Regions from separate parts of the Janthinobacterium algoris genome, predicted to be linked through region 1. Evidence: predicted binding sites of a transcription regulator. Region 1 holds the regulator's gene; the other holds the start of a gene.
The links. The regulator LexA, encoded in region 1, represses DNA repair genes until DNA is damaged. The targets are predictions, from matches to a motif close to ACTGTATNNNNATACAGT.
Positions count from the first base shown of each region.

Region 1 (3,406 bases):
TTCAGCGATGTCGAAGTTGGTGACGGAACCGAACAGACGGCCATCAACACCAGCTTTTTGAGCAACTTGAACGGTCAGGCCGCTCAGTTTTTCGCCCTGGGCTTGCGATGCGGCCAGTTTGGCGGCAGCAGCTTTTTCCAGTTCGGCGCGCTTGACTTCGAATTCAGCCACAGCGGTTGCCGTAGCACGACGTGCCAGGCGTTGCGGGATCAGGAAGTTACGTGCGTAACCGTCTTTGACTTTGACGACTTCGCCGAGGTTGCCGACGTTAACAACTTTTTCTAACAGAATGATTTGCATAGTTCTTCTCCAGGAATATCTGACCGATTAAGCGTGGTGCAGATCGGTGTATGGCAGCAGCGCGAGGAAGCGAGCGCGCTTGATTGCGGTGTCAACTTGGCGCTGGTAGTGCGCTTTGGTACCGGTCAGGCGTGCTGGCATGATCTTGCCGTTTTCTTGGACGAAGTCTTTCAGCGTGTCGACGTCTTTGTAGTCGACTTGCTCAACGTGAGCTGCGGTGAAGCGGCAGAACTTCTTGCGTTTGAACAACGGATTTTGCTGTTTGCGTTTTTCTTTAAGCTTGAGCTTATTTTTGTCGAACTTTTTACCGAATGCCATATCAGGCTCCTGTATCTAAAATGCGCTAGTCAAAGTGACTGCACTAAAATCAATGATGTGAAACACCAAACTCTTGCTGTTGCGGCTCTTCCTGGCCAGGAAACCCGTGAACTGATAGACCCCGCCCAAGCTTGCCTGGCTGAACCGGCCTGAAATTTCGCCAGCGGCTAGCGCGGCAACATCAAACTCGGTCAAACGGGCAATCCCTGCTTCCATCTGCTGCGAACTGTGCTGCAATACTGCATTCACAATCGGCAGCCCTGCCGGGGTATAGCGCAATATTTCGCGCTCGGCAATGATGGCGGTGACTTGTAGCTGGTTCAGCGCACGATCCTGGTCAAGAATTAAGCTGCTGCGGCTACTGGAGCGGCTGCTGGTGCTTCGGTGCGGTGGCTTTTGGCCGCGTCTTCGCGTTGTACCGATTTCATCATCGGCGAAGGAGCTGTTTCAGCTTTCTTCATTTTAACGGTCAGGTGACGCAACACGGCATCATTGAATTTGAATGCTGTTTCCAACTCGACCAGGGTCTCGTTGTCGCATTCGATGTTCAGGCAGATGTAGTGTGCTTTAGGCAGCTTTTGGATCGAGTAAGCCATTTGACGGCGGCCCCAATCTTCCACGCGGTGAACCGAACCGCCGCGGGTGGTTACGCTGGCTTTGTAGCGTTCGATCATCGCGGGCACTTGCTCGCTTTGGTCCGGATGGACGATAAAGACTATTTCATAATGACGCATGCAAACTCCTTCAGGTCGGATTAATAATCGCCCACCCCGGCGTCAAGACGGGTGTGGGAAGGTCAGCCGAAGATTATAACCGCCTTTTGCAAACGTTTCAATCATTCTTCAACAAGCGGCCCATGCGCGGGGCCGGCCAGACGCTTTTTCCTGTGCATTCCAGTATTTCACACGAAATTCGCGCAAATAACAGAAATCCCCTTGCATCTCGGGCGATACTGTACAAAAATACAGTCTGTTCATATAGACAGCATTTTAGTATGCACCCACCGCTCATGATCAAGCTGACAGCACGACAAGAACAAATCCTGAACCTGATCAAGGACGCGATTGAAAATACGGGTTTCCCTCCTACCCGTGCTGAAATCGCCAATGAATTGGGTTTCAAATCGGCCAATGCGGCCGAAGAGCATTTGCAAGCCCTGGCCCGCAAGGGCGCCATCGAGATTTCGCCTGGTACCTCGCGCGGCATCCGCCTGATCGGTACGGCGGCGAATGCGTCCGCCGACATGCTGCCCTCGAAGGTGCCGGCAGCACTGCTGTTGTCGCTGCCGCTGATCGGCCGCGTGGCTGCCGGCTCGCCCATCCTGGCACAGGAAAACCTGGAAGCGAGCTACAACGTGGACCCGGCCCTGTTTTCGGCCAAGCCCGACTTCCTGCTGAAGGTGCGCGGCTGGTCCATGCGCGACGCCGGCATCATGGATGGCGATTTATTGGCCGTCAAGAAAGTCGACAGCGCCAAGAATGGCCAGATCGTCGTCGCCCGCATCGGCGACGAAGTCACCGTCAAGCGCTACAAGAAAACGGGTTCCGTCATCGAACTGCTGCCGGAAAACCCCGACTTCAAGGTCATTACCGTGTCGCCGGAAGATGAATTCGCACTGGAAGGTTTAGCGGTAGGACTGATGCGCAGCTGGCATTAAACGCACAAGCTAAAAAGGGCCGCAACAGCATGACTGTGGCGGCCCTTTTTTATTGCCCAGGCGTTTTATGCGTCCAGGGCACTACGGAAATCCTCGAGCAAATCCGCCTCATCCTCGATACCCACCGACACGCGGATCAGCGACTCGGCGATGCCCATGCTGGCGCGCCGCTCTGCGCCCATCTCGTAAAAGATCGTGTGGGCGACGGGAATGACCAGGGTGCGCGTGTCGCCGAGGTTGCTCGCTGGAATGGCCAGGTTCAGGCGGTTCAGGAAATCGAAGCAGTCAATGCCGTCTGTCAGCTCAAAGCTGAACAGGGAACCATAGCTGCGAAACAAGTCCGTCGCCAGCGCGTGCTGCGGGTGCGACGCCAAGCCCGGGTAATGCACGGCAGCCACGCGCGGGTCGGCGGCCAGCATGGTGGCCAGCGCCAGGGCGTTCGAGCAGGTGCGGTCCATGCGCAAGGCCATGGTTTCCGCGCCGACGGCGATATGGTGCGCCGCTTCCGGTCCCAGCGAAGCGCCGAAGTCGCGCAAGGCCTTAGCGCGGATTTGCGCGATGCCCCACTGCGCGGGCGCCGCCTTCTTGTAGTTTTCAAAGATATTCGGGTACCGCGTCCAGTCGAACACGCCCGTGTCCGTCAAGCTGCCTCCCAACGCATTGCCGTGGCCGCCGATGGATTTCGTCAACGCATTGACCACCAGCCCCGCGCCCACCGCTTTCGGGCGGAACAGGTACGGCGTCGTCATCGTATTGTCGACGATATACAAGATGCCACGTTCCTTGCACAGCGCGCCAATCTTCGCCAGGTCGGCGATCTGCGTGCGCGGATTGGCGATGGTTTCCACGAACACGATGCGCGTGGCCGGCGTGATGGCGGCGGCCACGTTGGCCACATCGGTGGCATCGACAAACGACACGCCGATGCCCTGCCCCGTCACCGTTTGCCACAGGCTGTTGGTATTGCCAAACAAAAAGGCCGACGACACCACATGGTCGCCCGCGCGCAGCAAGGATTGCACCACGGCGCCGATGGCGCCCATGCCGGTGGCGAAGCACAAGGTCGCCACGCCGTCTTCCATCTTGTTGACCTTGTCTTCCAGCGCCGAAACCGTCGGGTTGCCCTGGCGG
Region 1 is NZ_JBNYXZ010000001.1:531,026-534,431, reverse strand. It holds gene rplI (50S ribosomal protein L9) at 1-300, opposite strand, end outside; gene rpsR (30S ribosomal protein S18) at 328-618, opposite strand; gene priB (primosomal replication protein N) at 634-942, opposite strand; gene rpsF (30S ribosomal protein S6) at 963-1,352, opposite strand; gene lexA (transcriptional repressor LexA) at 1,628-2,275, shown strand; gene ACQ4W7_RS02425 (cystathionine gamma-synthase family protein) at 2,341-3,406, opposite strand, start outside.

Region 2 (3,406 bases), on a different contig from region 1:
CGTGGAGGAAAACAGGTCGCCATCACCGGGTTGCGACTGCCAGGCAACGTCGGCAGGTGGCACGCCGCGCGCGATCAGTTCGCGTGCGGCCGCGCGCCACTCGTCGAACGACTGCGCCAGCCGCACCATCGTACTCATGCGGCCTGCAGCTCCGGCCATAAATTCATCTGCCGCGGCACATCGGCCATAGTGCGGCGCAGCTGTTCCGAGGCGGTGGTGTCGCGCGCGGGAAAGTAATCAGCCGTAATGATGAACGGCGCAATCTTTTTCATGCTGCAGCGCAGGCGCGACAAATCGGCGTAGCGCACCTGCCGCAAACGGCGCAGGTCGACGATGCGCTGCGCATTGCGCAAGCCGATGCCGGGCACGCGCGCGATCATGTGCTGCGCCGCGCGGTTCAAGTCCAGCGGAAAATGTTCGCGGTGCGCCAGCGCCCAGGCCAACTTGGGATCGATGTCGAGCGCCAGGTTGCCGCCCGTACTCGGGAGCAATTCGCTGGCCTGAAAGCCATAGCTGCGCAGCAGGAAATCAGCTTGGTACAGCCGGTGTTCACGCAGCATGGGCGGCGGCGCCAGCGGCACGCTGTTCGGGCTGTCGGGGATCGGGCTAAAGGCCGAATAGTAAACGCGCTTGAGCTTGTAGCTGCCGTACAGGGTCTCGGCCGTGGAGAGAATTTGCTGGTCGTCGCTGGCGTCGGCGCCGACGATCATCTGTGTGCTCTGCCCTGCCGGCGCGAAACGCGGCGAGCGCGGTTCTTCCGCCTTTTCATCGAGCTTGCGGCGGATCGCCCCCATCGCCAGCTTGATCGTGTGCACGCTTTTTTCCGGCGCCAGCTTTTGCACGCTGTCTTGCGTCGGCAGTTCGATATTGACGCTGAGCCGGTCGGCATAGCGGCCCGCCTGCGCGATCAGGCCCGGATCGGCATCGGGGATGGTTTTCAGATGGATGTAGCCGCGGAATTGGTGCACCTCGCGCAACTCGCGCGCCACTTGTACCAGCTGCTCCATCGTGTAGTCGGCCGACTGGATGATGCCGGAACTGAGGAACAGGCCGTCGATGTAGTTGCGCAGGTAAAAGTCGGCGGTGAGTTTCACCACTTCGGCCACCGTAAACCGCGCGCGCGGTACGTTCGAGCTACGGCGGTTGACGCAGTACTGGCAATCGTACAGGCAGTAATTGGTCAGCAGCACTTTCAGCAGCGAGACGCAGCGCCCGTCCGGCGTGTAGCTGTGGCAAATGCCCATGCCGGAGGTGGCGCCAAAGCCGTCCTTGCCGATGGAATCGCGTTTGGGCGCCCCGCTGCTGGCGCAGGACGCGTCGTACTTGGCCGCATCGGCCAGGATTTCCAGCTTGTCTGTCAGTTCCATGGGGTGCCTCGGTATACTGTGTTTATATACAGTATATCAGGGAATCGACCTTGTGCTGTCTTGACTTGTGCCATGGTAGAACGCTATATATAAGTGTATATTACGCTCCTTGTTCACCGTTCACTTACAAGGATACGACCATGCGCCTCACCCCTCTCGCCCAATTCTTCGGCGCCGCCCTGCTTGCCACCGTCGCCTCGTCCGCCCTGGCCGGCGAAGTGGTGGTGTCGGCTGCGGCCAGTCTGACGAATGCGTTCAAGGATGCGGCGCAAAGCTATGAGGCGCAGTATCCGGGCAGCAAGGTGTCCTTGAACTTCGCCGCTTCGGGCGTGCTGCTGCAGCAGATCGTCAAGGGCGCGCCCGTGGACGTGTTTGCCTCGGCCGACCAGGAAACCATGGATGCGGCGCAAAAGCAGGGCCTGGTGCTGCCGACCGACCGCATGGACTTCGTCAGCAACAGCCTGGTGCTGATCGTGCCGCACGATAGCAAGCTGGGTATCAAGAGCTTGAGCGACCTGACGCACAAGGGCGTGACCCGCGTGGCCATCGCCAACCCGGCCAGCGTGCCCGTCGGCCGTTATTCGGAAGGCGCACTGAAAAAGGCGAAGCTGTGGGACGCCGTGCAAGCTAAAGCCATCGGCACGCAGAATGTGCGCCAGTCGCTCGACTATGTGGCGCGCGGCGAAGTCGATGCGGGCTTTGTCTACGCCACCGACGCGGCCATCATGAAGGATAAAGTCAACGTCGTGCTGGAGGTGCCGCTCGAGGCGCCCGTGCTGTACCCGATCGCCACCATCAAGAGCAGCGGCAATGCCGCCGAAGCGAAGCGCTTCGTCAGCTACCTGCAGACGGCGCCGGCGCAAGCCATCCTCGCCAAGTACGGATTCAAGAAACCATAACTTAGGCACGCGCCCGCATGGATATTGCCTGGACCGCGCTGGCCCTGTCGCTCAAAGTAGCGGCCTGGGCCACGGCGCTCAATTTGCTGCTCGGCATCGGCACGGGCTATCTGCTGGCGCGCACGCGATTTCCCGGGCGTGAGCTGCTCGACGCCCTCTTGACCCTGCCGATGGTGATGCCGCCCACCGTGCTCGGCTATTACCTGCTGGTGCTGCTGGGCCGGCGCGGCACGCTGGGCATCTGGCTGCAAGACAACTTCGGCATCAACCTCATCTTTACCTGGCAGGGCGCCGTGATCGCCTCCACGGTGGTCGCCTTTCCCCTCGTTTTCAAGCCGGCGCGCGCCGCCTTCGAGGCGGTCGACGGCCAACTGGAGCAGGCGGCCCGCGTGCTGGGCATCTCGGAAATGGCGATTTTCTTCCGCGTGACCTTGCCGCTGGCCTGGCGCGGCATCCTGGCCGGCGTGCTGCTGGGTTTTGTGCGCGCGCTGGGCGAGTTTGGCGCCACCCTGATGGTGGCCGGCAGTATTCCCGGCAAGACACAAACTTTGTCAGTGGCCGTGTATGAAGCCGTGCAGGCAGGCCAGGACGACGTCGCCAACACCCTGGTGCTGATTACTTCTGCCGTTTGCATCGTGGTGCTGTTGTCGGCCGGCCGTCTGGCGCCCGGGCGCATTGCGCACAAATGACACTGATGATGACGCCTATGCAACTCGACCTCGACCTTCGCGCCACCTTGCGCTCCGGCAAACGCCGCTTCGAGCTGCAGGTGCAATGCACGTCCAGCAGCCAGCGCATCGCCATGTATGGCCCGTCCGGCGCCGGCAAGAGCATGACCCTGAAAGCCATTGCCGGACTGTTGACACCGGACGCCGGCCATATCCGCCTGAATGGCCGTACCCTGTTCGATTCCGCCGCCGGCATCAACCTGCCGCCGCAGCAGCGCAACGTGGCCTACCTGTTCCAGGACTACGCGCTGTTTCCGCACCTGACGGTGCGCCAGAACGTGGGCTTCGGCCTGGCGCGGGGCTGGTTCAACCCGCGTGCGCGCGAAAAATTGCAGAAAGTCGAGCATTGGCTAGCCGCGTTTCATTTGCAGGAACTGGCGCACCAGTTCCCCGACGAGTTGTCCGGTGGCCA
Region 2 is NZ_JBNYXZ010000003.1:67,735-71,140, reverse strand. It holds gene ACQ4W7_RS05270 (UdgX family uracil-DNA binding protein) at 1-138, opposite strand, end outside; gene ACQ4W7_RS05265 (putative DNA modification/repair radical SAM protein) at 135-1,367, opposite strand; gene modA (molybdate ABC transporter substrate-binding protein) at 1,508-2,266, shown strand; gene modB (molybdate ABC transporter permease subunit) at 2,284-2,955, shown strand; gene ACQ4W7_RS05250 (sulfate/molybdate ABC transporter ATP-binding protein) at 2,964-3,406, shown strand, end outside.
Region 2: the regulator LexA is predicted to act here: its motif matches at 1,383-1,400, upstream of ACQ4W7_RS05265 (putative DNA modification/repair radical SAM protein).